DNA from 2 places in the Rhodoferax sp. SPJ21 genome. Region 1 is predicted to be linked to the other one. Evidence: riboswitches for the same ligand, from Rfam matches in the RefSeq annotation. Region 1 holds a riboswitch; the other holds the start of a gene.

Region 1 (7,470 bases):
CCGCCCAGGCTGGCACGATGGCGGGCCAGGAACAGGCAGCCGGAACCAAGCAGCAAGCCGCCCAGCACTGCGGCGTAGGCCGGATGCAGCCTGTCGATCGCGAACAGGCTGGGCGACCATTCCACCATGGCCGACAGCAGGCTGATGGCGATGAAGGTCTTGAAGGTAAATTCGCGGCCCATGCGCGTCCAGGCAAACCAGTAGAACGGCAGGTTGATCAGAAAGAACAGCTTGCCCAAGGTGACGCCAGTGGCATAGTGCAGCAAAAAGGCCGCGCCGGCTGTGCCGCCGGTGAGCAGCCCGACCTGGGCAAACAATATCAATGCCAGCGACACAAACAGGGTGCCGGTGAAGATGGCTTGCGCATCTTCAAACGGCGTGTGGATGTGAACCGGTAGGACAGGGGTGTTCATGCCCTTACCCTCAGCAGGATCTGTGCCGCGCATGCCTTCGCGGGATTCAGGCGTAGTCCGCCACCGGCACGCAGCTGCAGAACAGGTTGCGGTCACCAAAGACGTTGTCCACCCGGCCCACAGGTGGCCAGTATTTGGCCTGCTTAAGGCTGGCCAGCGGGAAGGCGCCGGTTTCACGCGCGTAAGGACGGTCCCACTCGGCGGCCAGCAGGCTGGCGGCGGTGTGGGGGGCGTGCACCAAGGGGTTGTTGTCACGCGGCCAGGTGCCGGCTTCGACCTGGCGGATTTCCTCGCGGATGGCGACCATGGCGAAGATGAAGCGGTCCAGCTCGGCCAAGGTTTCGCTTTCGGTCGGCTCCACCATCAGCGTGCCGGGCACGGGGAAGCTGAGCGTGGGGGCGTGGAAGCCGTAGTCGGCCAGGCGTTTGGCTACGTCTTCGGCGGTGATGCCGCAGCTGTCCTTGATGGGGCGCAGGTCCAGGATGCATTCGTGCGCCACGTGACCGTTGGCGCTGGCGTACAGGGTGGGGTAGTGCGCTTGCAGCTTGGTGCTGACGTAGTTGGCTGCCAGGATGGCGGCCTCGGTAGCGTGCTGCAGGCCTTCGGCGCCCATCATGCGGCAGTACATCCAGCTGATCGGCAGCACGGATGCATTGCCCAAGGGTGCTGCGCTGATGGCGCCGATGCCATGGTTGTTGTCGCCCGCCGTGGCGTGGCCTGGTAGATAAGGAATCAGGTCCTCGACCACGCAAACCGGGCCGACGCCGGGGCCGCCACCGCCGTGTGGGATGCAGAAGGTCTTGTGCAAATTGAGGTGGCTGACGTCGCCGCCGAATTCACCGGGTGCGGCCACGCCGACCAGGGCGTTCATATTCGCGCCATCCACATAGACGCGGCCGCCATGGCTGTGCACCAGGGCGCAGAGTTCCTTGACCTGGGTCTCGAACACGCCGTGGGTGCTGGGGTAGGTGATCATCACTGCCGCCAGGTGGCTGCTGTGCTGCTCGCACTTGGCCTGCAGGTCGGCCATGTCCACGTTGCCATTCGCATCGCATGCGGTGACGACCACGGTCAGGCCGGCCATCTGGGCGCTGGCGGGGTTGGTGCCGTGGGCGCTGGACGGGATCAGGCAGATATTGCGCTGGCTTTGGCCGTGCGCATCGAAATAGGCCTTGATGGCCAGCAGGCCGGCGTATTCGCCCTGGCTACCGGCATTTGGTTGCAGGCTGATGCCCGCATAGCCGGTGGCCTGGCTGAGCCAGGCGCAGAGCTGGCTGTTCAGCTCGGCATAACCCAGGCGCTGCTCTGGCGGGGCAAAGGGGTGGATGTTGGCGAACTCGGGCCAGGTCACGGGCATCATTTCGCTGGTCGCGTTGAGCTTCATGGTGCAGCTGCCCAGGGGGATCATGCTGCGGTCCAGGGCCAGGTCCTTGTCGCTGAGTGCGCGGATGTAGCGCAGCATGCCGGTTTCACTGTGGTGGGTGTTGAACACCGGGTGCGTCAGGAAGGCGCTGCTGCGGCGCAGTGCTGCGGGGATCATCACTTCCACGCTGTTTTCCAGCTCGCTCAGGCGCGGCATGGGTTCGCCGGGCTTGACGAAGAAGGACCACAGCATTTCGATGTCGCCACGGGTGGTGGTTTCGTCCAGCGAGATGCCCAAATGGGTTTTCAAGCGAAAACGCAGGTTGGCGCAGGATTGCTGTGCGCGGGTAGCTATTAAATTAGTAGCATCACCGGTTTTGACGGTGATGGAGTCAAACGCGTATTCGTTGGTCACCGCATAGCCCATTTGCTCCAGGCCGCGCGCCAGGATGGCGGTCAAGCGGGCCACGCGCTCGGCGATGCGGGTCAGGCCCTGTGGGCCGTGGTAGACGGCGTACATGCTGGCCAGCACGGCGGGCAGCACCTGCGCGGTGCAGATGTTGGAAGTGGCTTTTTCGCGGCGGATGTGTTGCTCACGGGTTTGCAGCGCCAGGCGGTAGGCCGGGTTGCCGTGCGCGTCCACACTCACACCCACCAGGCGGCCGGGTAGCGAGCGTTTGAAAGCATCGCGGCAAGCCATGTAGGCGGCGTGGGGGCCGCCGTTGCCCATGGCCACGCCGAAGCGCTGGGTGCTGCCGATGACGATGTCGGCGTCCCACTCGCCGGGGGGCACCAGCAGGGTCAGGGCCAGCAGGTCGGCCGCTACGCAGACGGCTGCGCCGCTGGCATGGGCCACGCCCACCAGGGGCCGCAGGTCGTGCACCATGCCGTTGGTGGCGGGGTACTGGGCCAGCACGCCGAAGAAGTCACCGCTGGCCATCAACTGGGGCAGGGTGATGACGGCGGTGCTGATCTTGACTTCGATACCCAGCGGCTTGGCGCGGGTCTGGATGACTTCAATGGTTTGTGGATGGCAGTCGCCCGCCACGATGAACACATTGCTCTTGCTTTTGGCGCTGCGCTTGGCCAGGGTCATGGCTTCGGCTGCGGCAGTGGCTTCGTCCAGCATGGATGCATTGGCAATCGGCATGCCGGTCAGGTCGCAGACCATGGTCTGGAAGTTGACCAGCGCCTCCATGCGGCCTTGCGAAATCTCGGCCTGGTAGGGCGTGTAGGCGGTGTACCAGGCGGGGTTCTCCAGGATGTTGCGCTGGATCACACCCGGCGTGTGGGTGCCGTAGTAGCCCTGGCCGATGAAGCTTTTGAAGACTTGGTTCTTGGCGGCAATCGCCTTCAGCTCGGCCAGCGCTGCTGCCTCGGTCACGGGCGCGGGCAGGTCCATAGGCGCGCTGCGCGCGATGGAACGCGGCACGATGCCGTCAATCAGGTCCCGGCGCGAACTGGAGCCAATCACTTCCAGCATCAGGGTTTCATCGGCAGCGTCGATGCCGATGTGGCGGGCGATGAATTCGCTGGCGTTTTCTAGTTCGTGCAGGGAGGTCGTCATGGGGTATCCGGGGGTATCGGTGAGGTAACTACGCAGATGCGTACTTTGCGCGTTCGTCCTGGGCCTGGCGGGTATGGCTAGCAGCCCTTCGACAGGCTCAGGGCGAACGGCGGGGGTTAGGCGTTTTGACTAAAGGCGTTGTAGGCGGTTTCGTCCAGCAGGGCGGCGACTTGGGATGCGTCCGACAGCTTGACCTTGAAGAACCAGCCGGCGCCGAGTGGGTCGGTGTTGGCCAGGGCGGGGTCGGCGCGCAGGGCTTCGTTGACCTCGGTGATCTCGCCAGAGACGGGCATGTACACATCGGCAGCGGCCTTCACGGACTCGACCACGCCGGCCACGTCTTTTTGCGCGAAGCTGGTGCCGACGGCGGGCAGGTCGACGAACACTACGTCACCCAATGCGTCTTGCGCGTGGTGCGTGATGCCGACGGTGGCGGTGTCGCCCTCGATGTTCAGCCATTCGTGGTCTTCGGTGTACTTGATGCTCATGGGGGTGCTCCTGTCAATGGTTGAATTAACCGCGGAAATAGCGGTTGGGTGTGAAAGGCATGGTGACGACTTCCATCGGCACGATTTTGCCTCGCACGATGGCGTGGATACGGGTGCCGATGGCGGCAAATTCGGGCGCTACATAGGCCATCGCAATCGGCTTGTCCACCGTGGGGCCGAGCAGGCCGCTGGTGACTTCGCCAATCGCGTTGCCGGCGGTGTCCTGCAAGGCGGTGTGTTCGCGCACCGGAATGCGTTCCAGGGCGACAAGGCCTACACGTTTCTTGGCTGTGGCGCCCGGAGTACCTGCGAGCTGCGCTAGTATTTTGCTAGCGCCTGGGAAGCCGCCTTCACGCGCACCACCCGCGCGACGCACTTTTTGCAAGGCCCAGTTCAGGCCGGCTTCGACGGGGGTGGTGCTGGTGTCCAGGTCGTTGCCATACAGGCACAGGCCGGCTTCCAGGCGCAGCGAGTTGCGTGCGCCCAGGCCTATGGGTTGGACCTCGGGCTGGGCCAGCAGGGCGCGGGCCAAAGCCTCGGCCTGGTCTTGGTGTACAGAAATTTCAAAGCCGTCTTCGCCGGTGTAGCCGCTGCGGGTCAGGAAGCAGGGGATGCCGGCTACCTCGAAGCTGCCGCCGGTCATGAACACCAGCTTTTCCACACCGGGTGCCAGGCGCGACAGTGCGTCGACGGCCTTGGGGCCCTGCAGCGCCAGCAGCGCCATTTCCGGCATGGGGATGACTTCGCAGCGCTGGCCGATTTGGGCCTGGATGTGGGCGATGTCGCCCACTTTGCAGGCGCCGTTGACGATGACGAAGATGTCGGCCTCGCGCTTGAAGAACATCAGGTCGTCGATGATGCCTCCGTCTTCGTTGAGCAGCAGGCCGTAGCGCTGCTTGCCCACGGGCAGGTCGATCACGTCCACCGGCACCAGGGTTTCAAAGGCCGCAGCGGCGTCAGGCCCGACCAGGCGTAACTGGCCCATGTGAGATACGTCGAACAGGCCGGCGGCGTTACGCGTGTGGTGGTGCTCGGCCATCAAACCGGCGGGGTATTGCACCGGCATGCTGTAGCCGGCGAAGGGCACCATGCGGGCGCCTAGCTCCAGATGCAGGGCGTTGAGAGGGGTCAGCAACAGGTCGGACATGGCGGTTCTTTCGGGGGCACATTGGAATCACGACTCCTAAAAACGTAAACACGTTCTCAGAATCATGTGTGGCCCCCGCTGTCCGCTTTACCTGAGCGATTCGCCGGGTAGGCCTTGCGGTGGTGCAGGCCGACTGCGGGTTGCGCCTTCGGTGAGCCCGCTCGGGGCGGGCTTCTCTCCAGGGGGAGACGCTTGTAAAAGCGTTTGTCAGTCCTTTTGCCTGAGCGTTCAGGCCCACGTAGCGGGGCCCTGCGCCTTCGGCGGTTTTCGGTTGAAAACTCTCTCCTGACGGGCAGGATTCTACCGAAGCCCAAGCCGTCGTCGGCATAATTCCGTGGATTAAGGGGGCACGATGCAACTGGCAGACATAGACCGAGAACTGGAAACCGCCAAGGCCAAGGGGGCCGTGCGGGACATCGTGATACCGCCATGCCCCCAGCTCTTACTGGAGCTGCAGGACGAAGTGCGGGGCGGCGACCCCGACCCCGCCGTGATCGCCCGCATTGCCAGCCAGGACGTGGCCATGGCGGCGGCACTGATACGTTATTCCAACAGCCCCTTGTTTGCCCGCTCCCGCCCGGCCCGCACCGTGGGCGAGGCGATTGCCATGCTGGGGGTGAAGCAGACCGTGGGCGTGCTGACAGGGTTTTTTACCAGGCATGCGATCCGCGTCAATGCGGACTTGCTGGAGCACTTCTGGGAAACCTCTACCCGCCGTTCCCTGGCCATGGCCTACATTGCCCGCCACTTGTACGGTGTGGATGTGGAGGTGGCGCAAACCTGCGGCCTGTTTTGCCACGTGGGCATACCGGTGATGCTGCAGGGCGTGAAGGGCTATGCTGGCACGTTGGCCGAGGCCCTGGCCCGGCAAGACCGCAGCTTTACCCAGACCGAGAATGCAGCCCACAAGACCGACCACGCCGTGGTGGGCGCGCTGGTGGCCAAGACCTGGAAGCTCCCGCCCCTGGTGACGGCCGCCGTGCGGCTGCACCATGACTTCACCATCCTGCCATCTGCCAGCATCCCTGCCGAGGTGCGTTATCTGGTGGCGATGCTCCTGGTGGCGGAACACCTGGTGGCTTTGCACGAGGGCACCCGCGAGTCGGACGAATGGGCTCGTTTTGGCCCGGCCTGTATGGAGCACCTGCATATCGACCAGGCAGAGCTGCAGCACTGGGCGGACGATCTGCACCCGGTGTTTGAGAACCTGGCCTAGTTTGCTATCAAGTTAATAGCTTCTGGCGCAGGTAATGCCTGCGCCAGCGGCCTGTTTGACTTAAATTTCGGAGCGCAGCATCCAGTCGGTTTGGCCGGGCCGGCCGGGCAGGTGCAGGCGGGCGGTGGTAGCCGGTGTTTGGGCCAGCAACTGGCCCCGGCGGTAGACCTGCAGGCGGGTGGCGCGCAGGCGAATCGCCTCGATCGGGTCTTGCGCCTGCAGCAGCACAAAGTCGGCGTTGCAGCCGGCCTCCAGGCCATAGCCTTCCAATTGCAGAATCTTCGCCGGGTTGGCTGTGACGGCCTGGAAGCACTGTCGCATGGCGGCCTGGCTGGTCATCTGCGCGACGTGCAGGCCCATGCTGGCGACTTCCAGCATGTCGCCGCTGCCCAGGCTGTACCAAGGGTCCATGGCGCAGTCCTGGCCGAAGGCTACGGTCAGGCCCTGGGCCAGCATCTCGGGCACACGGGTCATGCCACGGCGTTTGGGGTAGGTGTCGTGCCGGCCTTGCAGGGTGATGTTGATCAGCGGGTTGCTGATGACGTTCATCTGCGCCTCGGCCATCAGCGGCAGCAGCTTGCTCACGTAGTAGTTGTCCATGCTGTGCATGGAGGTCAGGTGCGAGCCGGTGACGCGGCCGTGCAGGCCCAGGCGGTTGGTCTCGAAGGTCAGGGTTTCGATGTGGCGCGACAGCGGGTCGTCTGACTCGTCGCAGTGCATGTCCACCAGCTTGCCTTGCTCGGCAGCCAGCTCGCACAGCAGCTTCACGCTCAATGCGCCATCGGCCATGGTGCGCTCGAAGTGGGGGATTCCGCCGACCACGTCCACGCCCATCTGCAGCGCGCGTTTGAGCTTGTCCATGCCGTTCGGGTCGCGCAGCACACCGTCTTGCGGGAAGGCCACCAGTTGCAGGTCCAGGTAGGGAGCGACGCGGCGTTTCACCTCCAGCAGGGCTTCCACGGCCAGCAGGCGCGGGTCGCAGATGTCCACATGGCTGCGGATGGCCAGCAGGCCGTGGCCCACGGCCCAGTCGCAGTAGGCCATGGCGCGGTCCACCAATGCCTCTTGTGTGAGGTGGGGTTTGAGCTCGCCCCACAGGGCGATGCCCTCCAGCAGCGTGCCGCTCTGGTTGACGCGGGGTTGGCCGTAGCTCAGGGTGGCGTCCATGTGGAAATGCGCGTCCACAAACGGCGGGCTGACCAACAAGCCCTGGGCGTCCACGGTCTGGTGCGCGGGGGCTTGCAGCCCAGGGCTGACTTCCACAATCTTGCCGCCCT
Region 2 (7,470 bases), on a different contig from region 1:
TGGCCCTGGCTGCCGAGGCCCGGCGGCTCGGCCTGGGGCTAATGGTCGGCAATATGTGCGGTACCTCACTGGCGATGGCGCCGGCGTTTCTGCTGGCGCAGAGCTGCACCTATGTAGACCTGGACGGCCCCTTGCTGCAGCAGCAGGACCGGGCGCTGCCGCTGCAGTACGACCGGGGCGTGATCCAGCCGCCGTCGCCGGCACTGTGGGGGTAATGCTATCGAAATGAGGGTGAAAACCTTGAATGAAATGGGCCGCTAGCGCTTATTTAATATGCGCTGGTAGCTATTGAATCGATAGCTATTTTTGTGGATTTTCTGTTCCGGCGTAAAAATATTTGCGCTGGAGTGCATCCAAAACTGCGTCTGGTGGGTAGTACCTACAGCAGCCCAAAAAAGCTGCCTGTTGTCCTTATCCGCTTAACTCATTTTTGGAGCACTTCCATGTCGATCAAACCTCTCTCTTTGCTTGCTGTTGTTTCCGCTGCCGTGGTGCTGAGTGCCTGCGGTTCCATGAAACCCATGCAGCCCATGTTCAGCCAGGACAGCCTGCCCGAAGCCGTCAAAGTGCCCATGGGCAACAAAGTAGCCATGGAAACCGTAGGCGTGGGTGAGATCACCTACGAATGCCGCGACAAGGCGAACGCCCCTGGCATGACCGAGTGGGTGTTCGTAGGCCCGAACGCCGCGCTGAACGACCGCAGCGGCAAACAGGTCGGCAAGTACTACGGCCCACCGGCCACCTGGGAATCCCTGGACGGCTCCAAGCTGACGGCCACCCAGCTGGCCGTTGCACCAGCCGGCGCCGGCAACATCCCTTACCAACTGGTCAAGGCCAACCCCGCCATGGGCATGGGCGCGATGGCCGGCGTAACCCACATCCAGCGCGTGGCGACCAAGGGCGGCGTGGCACCGGCCAGCGCTTGCAGCCCGGCCAACAAGGGCGCCAAAGAAATCGTCAAGTACCAGGCCGACTACATCTTCTGGAAGGCCGTCTAAGCCCTGCAGCAGCGGTAGCCCGCGCGGCGGCTAACATGGGGCTCTATGCATGACCCAGCAGATGGCCGCCCTGTGACGACTGCTACCGATGAATTCGACTACGAACGTGCCCTGCAGGCCTGCGCCAGCGGCGACCGCCAGGCGCTGCAGGACATTTACCGCCAGGAGAGCCGCCATCTGCTGGGGGTGGCGCTGCGCATCGTGCGGCAACGCCAGCAGGCGGAGGACGTGGTGCACGACGCTTTCATGAAGATCTGGACCCAGGCCGCCAGCTTCGACCCCCAGCGGGGGGCTGGCCGCGGCTGGATCTACAGCGTGTTGCGGCACCAGGCGCTGAATGCGGTGCGCAGCCAGGGCCGCGAGGTGTCGGTCGACGAGGAAACCGCCGAGGCGCTGGACGCCGAACATTCCATCGCCGCCCACGCCGAGGTGGCCGATGCCTTCGAGCTGAATATGAGCCTGGGCAAGCTGAACGACTGCCTGGCCCGGCTGGAGCCGGCGCGGCGCAATTGCATTCTGTATGCCTATGTGGACGGCTGCTCGCATGGCGAAATCGCCGAACGCACGCGCACGCCGCTGGGCACCGTCAAGGCCTGGATCAAGCGCGGCATGGGCAGCCTGAAGGAGTGCATGGCATGAGCGCGCCGCAAGAAACGCAAGACCTGGCCGCCGAATACGTGCTCGGCACCTTATCGGCCGTGCGCCGTCGCGAGGTGGAGCAGCGCCTGGCCCACGATGCCGATTTGCGCGCTGCGGTGCAGGGCTGGGAGGCGCGCCTGCTGCCCCTGACTGCCCTGGCCGAGCCGGTCGAGCCGTCATCCCAGCTATGGCAACGCATCGAAAACAGTGTGGACCACGCCATGGCGCCACGTCGGCGGCCGGTGCCTGCGGCCAAGGCCGGTTGGTGGAACAGCCTGGACCTGTGGCGCGGCCTGGCCGGCGCTGGTTTTGCCGCTGCGGCCATCATGGCTTCGGTGCTGGTGACGCGCCAGGACATGCAGCCGGCCAGCCCGCAGTACGTGGTGGTGCTGGTGGCGCCACAGGACAAGGCGCCTGGCTGGGTGATCCAGGCGAGCAATCCGCAGCGGCTGAGCCTGATCCCACTAGGGCAGGCCACGGTGCCTCAGGATAGGTCCTTACAGTTCTGGACCAAAGGCGAGAATTGGAGTGGACCGGTGTCTCTGGGCCTGGTCAAACCGGGCCAAACCCTGCAGATTCCGCTGGACAAGCTGCCGCCGCTGCAGCCCAACCAACTGTTTGAGCTGACGCTAGAGCCCGCAGCCGGCTCGCCGATCAACCGGCCGACTGGGCCCATCCAGTTCATAGGCCGGGCGGTCAAGGTGTTGTGAGGACGCGTGCGATAATGAGCGCAGGTACCGGGAGAGTCTGAGGCCCTTGTTGCACAACAAGCTGGCTCTTAGCGCCGAAGGAGCAACCGCCCCGGAAACTTTCAGGCAAAAGGACCGGTACCTGTCACACACATCTGAAGAGCAACCGGGTTTCGTCATCCGGTTCACCGCAGGAGCAAGCGGCCTGGCTATATGCCGGCCGTGAATCTCTCAGGTCCAAAACAGAGGGGCGATAGCTGCGCATGCTTGTTGCTATCCCCACTTTGACGTTTTGGAACTCTCATCATGAAAAAGTTTGCTGGTCATTTTGCCGTTATCGGCGGCGGTATCACGGGCGTCACCACGGCCTACGCTTTGGCAAAACGCGGTTTTGCCGTCACCTTGTTCGAAAAGCACCGCTATGCGGCCATGGAAACATCGTTTGCCAATGGCGGGCAGTTTTCGGTTTCGAACGCCGAAGTGTGGAACCACTGGTCTACCGTGCTGAAGGGGCTGAAGTGGATGCTCAAGAGCGACGCACCTTTGCTGGTCAACCCCAAGCCCAGCTGGCACAAGCTGGCCTGGTTTGCCGAGTTCATTGCGGCCATACCGCACTACGAGAAGAACACGGTAGAGACCACCCGCCTGGCGATTGCCGCGCGCGAGCATCTGAATGCCTGGGCCGACGCAGAAGGCCTGGACTTCGACCACAAGCGCGAAGGCATCCTGCATATTTATCGCGATAAAGCCGGTTTCGACCAGGCGGGCAAGGTGTCCAAATTGCTGGCCCAGGGTGGGCTGGATCGCCGCGCTGTCACGCCGCAAGAGATGCGCGCCATTGAACCCACCCTGGCCGGCAACTACTACGGCGGCTATTTCACCGAAAGCGACACCACGGGCGACATCCATAAGTTCAGCACCGGCATGGCTTTGGCGGCCGAGCGCCTGGGCGTACAAACCCGTTATGGCCAGCACATAGACGCCGTGCACAGTGACGGCAAGCAAGTGACGGTCACGGCGAACGATGGTGACCAGCGCCAGGCCCATGTGTTTGACGGTGTGGTGGTTTGCGCCGGTACTGCCAGCCGGGACCTGGCGGCGCAGTTGGGTGACCGCGTCAATATCTATCCCGTTAAAGGCTATTCCATTACGGTGAATTTGCAGGACGCCCAGAGCCAGGCATCTGCACCGATGGTGAGCCTGCTGGACGACGGCACCAAATTGGTCACCAGCCGCTTGGGGCTTGACCGCTTCCGTGTGGCCGGCACGGCAGAGTTCAACGGCTATAACCGCGACATTCGGGCCGACCGTATCCGTCCTTTGGTGGAGTGGGTACAGCAGTGCTTTCCGGGTGTGCGTACCGAAAGCGTGGTGCCCTGGGCCGGGCTGCGCCCCATGATGCCCAACATGCTGCCGCGCGTGGGACAGGGCAAGCGACCTGGCGTGTTTTACAACACAGGGCACGGGCACCTGGGCCTGACTCTTTCGGCCGTGACGGCCGATATGGTGGGGGCCATCGTTGCCTCCAGCTACGCCTAGTCCTGGCTATCCGCGCGGGCGCTCATAGGTGCGCAGCAGGCTGCTTTTATTGGCCACGCCCAGGTAGGATCTGTGCGTGTTGTTGTTGCCCGTCGCTCCGGGCAAGACGGAGTAGTTTGACTTCGTAAATGGCCCAGGCTTGGGTCAAATAGGCAGCCCAGCAGAGCTATAAAAAATGTGGAGTAGGCGCCGCGCACCGAGCCTGGTCGCACATTTCCCAGGGGGCCCACCTTCATGTATCGCAGGCTGGGGGCATGCCTATGGCCGGCATGCAACCCACTTTATTGGCGCAGCTTCGGTTAAATTTTGAGGCTCACGAGAGGCTCATACTTGTAACGTGTAGTATCGCCATCTTGTCTAGGCATATTTCTGTAATTGCTTTCCTCGATAGTAGACTCTTTCACAGCTTACGGGTTCAAAGGGCGTTCATGTTCAACCGCTTTCCATCCAAAGTGACATGGCCTCGGTGCGTGCGTCCGGCATTCTTGCTGCTCGTTCTGGCGTCGTTGGCCTCGTTTGCTTGGGCGGCTGAAACATGCAAACAGCTGGTTGCTACGGGCAACCCCGAGTACCCCCCGTATTTGTGGCGTGACCCCGCTGACAACAACCGTTTGATGGGCGCCAATGCTGATTTGGTGCAAATGGTGGCCAAGGAGATCGGTATCCCGATTGAGGTACGTTATGCCGGCTCCTGGGCCCGAGTGCAGGAGGAGGCCAAGCTGGGGCGTGTTGATCTGGTTGCCGGTGCTTTCTTTACCGTGGACCGCCTGGACTATATGGACTACGTCTATCCATCGTTCCGCGAGACGCGTTCTTTGGTGTGGGGCCGCCAGTCTGCCCCGATCAAATACCAGCGCTGGGCAGACTTGCAGGGCCTGTCCGGCGTGACCGTTATCAATAATAGTTTTGGCGAGGATTTCGACCGCTTTGCCAAAACTTCGTTGAAGATAGCTACCGTACCGAGCCTGGAGCAGGCGCTCAAGATGTTGCAGTTAGGTCGGGTGGACTATTTGGTTTACGAGGAATCGCCGGCTTTGGCCTACATTGCCAAGCTGGGCATCGATGGGTTGCTGCCTATGGCTGCGTCCATCAGTAACGAGAGCCTCTACCTGACGCTTTCGCACAAGTCTCCCTGCAACAGCAGTGAATTGCGTGCTGCATTGGCCAAGGCCATGTACAAGCTGGCACGCCAGAACGTGATGAAGAAAATGATCGATTCCAACATCCAGCTATGGCGCACGAAATAAAGCCCACAGCGATGGGACGTAGCAGGTGTTAGTAGCCTGCATATACAGCTACCTCCCGGAGGACATCCGTCGGAAAAGGACCGCGTGCCGAAGCTATCCCTAAGACAAATCATGACGCTGGGCGTAGCGCTTGGCATTGTGTTGCCTGCCTTGGTGCTGGGTAGCCTAATTGTGAACAACCGGTACGAGCGCGAGCTGGCCCTGCGCATACGCGAGCCCATGTTGCAGTACACCCAGCTGCTGTCCAGCGGCCTGGGCATACCGATCTGGAACGTGGACAAGGCGGTGGCCAAGCAGTTGATGGACTCTGTCATGCGCAACGCCGACGTGGTGGGCGTGAGGATCGATGACGAATTTGGCAAGGTCTTTGTTTCCAGTGAATCTGCGGGTCGGCGCCAGGGCACGGTGCTGAGCCAGCAAAGCGATATCTTGATGGATGGGCGGCGTGTGGGCCGTGTCACGGTGGAGCTCAGCACCGCCCGCGTTGTGGGGCAGCTATGGGCCGACTTCACCCGGCTGGGCCTGTTCATCCTGGCCCAGGTGGGCATTTCATTTCTGCTGGTGTTCTTGCTGGTGGAGCGCCGTGTGGTTCGCCCCTTGTATAGGCTGCAAATGGCCACGGCTAGGCTAGCGCGTGGCGAGCTGGACCAGGCGCTAGACTGGCACAGACACGATGAGATCGGCAGCCTCGCGTACAGCCTGGACAAGATGCGCGCGTCCCTCGGCCGGGCCATTGCCGAGCGTGACGCGAAGAATGCAGACCTGCAGCAGGAGCTGTATGACCGCCTGCGTGCCGAGCACGCTCTGCGTTTTACCGAGGCCAAGTTCAAGGCCATCTTCCATGCTTCGCCGCTGGCCATGACGGTGAGCCGCAACGAGCCCGACTACCTGATTGCCGACATCAACGACGCGGGACTGCGCCAGTTTGGTCTGCTACGCGACGACCTGGTCGGCGCCCGGCATGCGGTGCTGTGGTGCAACCCACAGGACCAGACCAATGTGCTGAACGTGATTGAGCGTGTAGGTCAAATCAAGGGCTATGAGGCTTGGTTGCACCGGGGTGACATACTGCCGGCGCGCGCCCAGGAAGACTTGGCTGCAGGCGCCAAGAGCACGATGGTGGAAGGGCGTGAAGACGCCATCCTTTGCGAAATCTCTGGCCGCAAGATCGATGTGGGCAGCGAGCAGCTGTTCGTGTTGGTACTGGAAGATGTGACCGAGCGCAAGCGCGCTGCCGAGATGATTTGGAACCAGGCCAACTTTGACCGCCTGACCGGCCTGCCGAACCGGCATATGTTCCAAAACCGGCTGGAGCAGGATATGGCGGCTGCCGAGCGCGACGGCTGTTCTCTGGCGCTGGTGTTTTTTGACCTGGACTTGTTCAAGGAAGTCAATGACACGCTGGGCCACGAAGTAGGCGACATGCTGCTGCAGGAGGCGGCGCGTCGCCTGCGCGTGGGCGTGCGGCAAACGGACCTGGTGGCCCGCCTGGGCGGCGACGAGTTCACCCTGATCCTCAGCGGTCTGACGGATGTAGGCTATGTGCACCATATCGTACAGGGTGCGCTGCAGCGCCTGGCCGAGCCCTTTTTGCTGGCCGGGCAGCAGGTACACATCTCCACCAGTGCTGGTTTGACCTTCTACCCGCAGGATGCAACCCAGGTAGAGGCTTTGCTGAAGAACGCCGACCAGGCCATGTATGCCGCCAAGAGCCAGGGGCGCAACCGCTACACCGTGTTTACGCCGTCCATGCAGGACGCGGCGCAGAAGCGCATGCGGCTCATCAACGACCTGCGTGTGGCGATAGCCGAGCAACAGTTCAGCGTTTTCTACCAACCCATTGTGGACCTGCGTACCGGCCATATCCACAAGGCCGAGGCCTTGGTACGCTGGCACCACCCGGTAGATGGCATGGTCAGCCCGGCCGACTTTGTGCCTATCGCCGAAGAGACCGGCATGATCGTGGACATAGGCAACTGGGTTTTCAGCGAGGCGGTGCAACAGGCGGCGGCCTGGCGCAAGACGCACGACCCGCAGTTCCAGGTCAGCGTGAATGTATCGCCGGTGCAGTTTCGCAACGAAGGCATAGACCAGGTCACCTGGCTGGCGCATTTGCAAGCTGCCGATATGCCGGGCGAGGCGGTGATGATCGAGATCACTGAAGGCCTGCTGATGGACGCCGGCGGCAACGTCACCGAGCAACTGCGCAGTTTCCGTCAGGCCGGCATAGGCCTTTCTCTGGACGACTTCGGTACCGGCTACTCCTCGCTGTCTTATCTGAAGAAATTTGACATCGATATTCTGAAGATCGATCAGGCCTTTGTGCGCAACCTCACTGCCGGTTCGGACGATATGGCT

The links. A riboswitch is a leader RNA that binds a small molecule or an ion and turns the genes downstream of it on or off. The one in region 1 is predicted to bind glycine.
Region 2: it holds a riboswitch for glycine, as region 1 does, so the genes downstream of both, AC4BBN_RS17275 (D-amino acid dehydrogenase) here and gcvT (glycine cleavage system aminomethyltransferase GcvT) in region 1, are expected to answer to the same signal.

What each region holds. Positions count from the first base shown of each region.
Region 1 is NZ_JBYZMO010000001.1:425,445-432,914, reverse strand. It holds gene AC4BBN_RS01875 (YitT family protein) at 1-413, opposite strand, end outside; gene gcvP (aminomethyl-transferring glycine dehydrogenase) at 460-3,342, opposite strand; gene gcvH (glycine cleavage system protein GcvH) at 3,459-3,830, opposite strand; gene gcvT (glycine cleavage system aminomethyltransferase GcvT) at 3,856-4,977, opposite strand; glycine riboswitch at 5,046-5,169, opposite strand; glycine riboswitch at 5,176-5,275, opposite strand; gene AC4BBN_RS01855 (HDOD domain-containing protein) at 5,330-6,193, shown strand; gene AC4BBN_RS01850 (amidohydrolase family protein) at 6,254-7,470, opposite strand, start outside.
Region 2 is NZ_JBYZMO010000003.1:424,146-431,615, reverse strand. It holds gene dgcA (N-acetyl-D-Glu racemase DgcA) at 1-215, shown strand, start outside; gene AC4BBN_RS17290 (DUF3455 domain-containing protein) at 444-998, shown strand; gene AC4BBN_RS17285 (sigma-70 family RNA polymerase sigma factor) at 1,044-1,637, shown strand; gene AC4BBN_RS17280 (anti-sigma factor) at 1,634-2,347, shown strand; glycine riboswitch at 2,366-2,474, shown strand; gene AC4BBN_RS17275 (D-amino acid dehydrogenase) at 2,633-3,865, shown strand; gene AC4BBN_RS17270 (substrate-binding periplasmic protein) at 4,294-5,112, shown strand; gene AC4BBN_RS17265 (putative bifunctional diguanylate cyclase/phosphodiesterase) at 5,224-7,470, shown strand, end outside.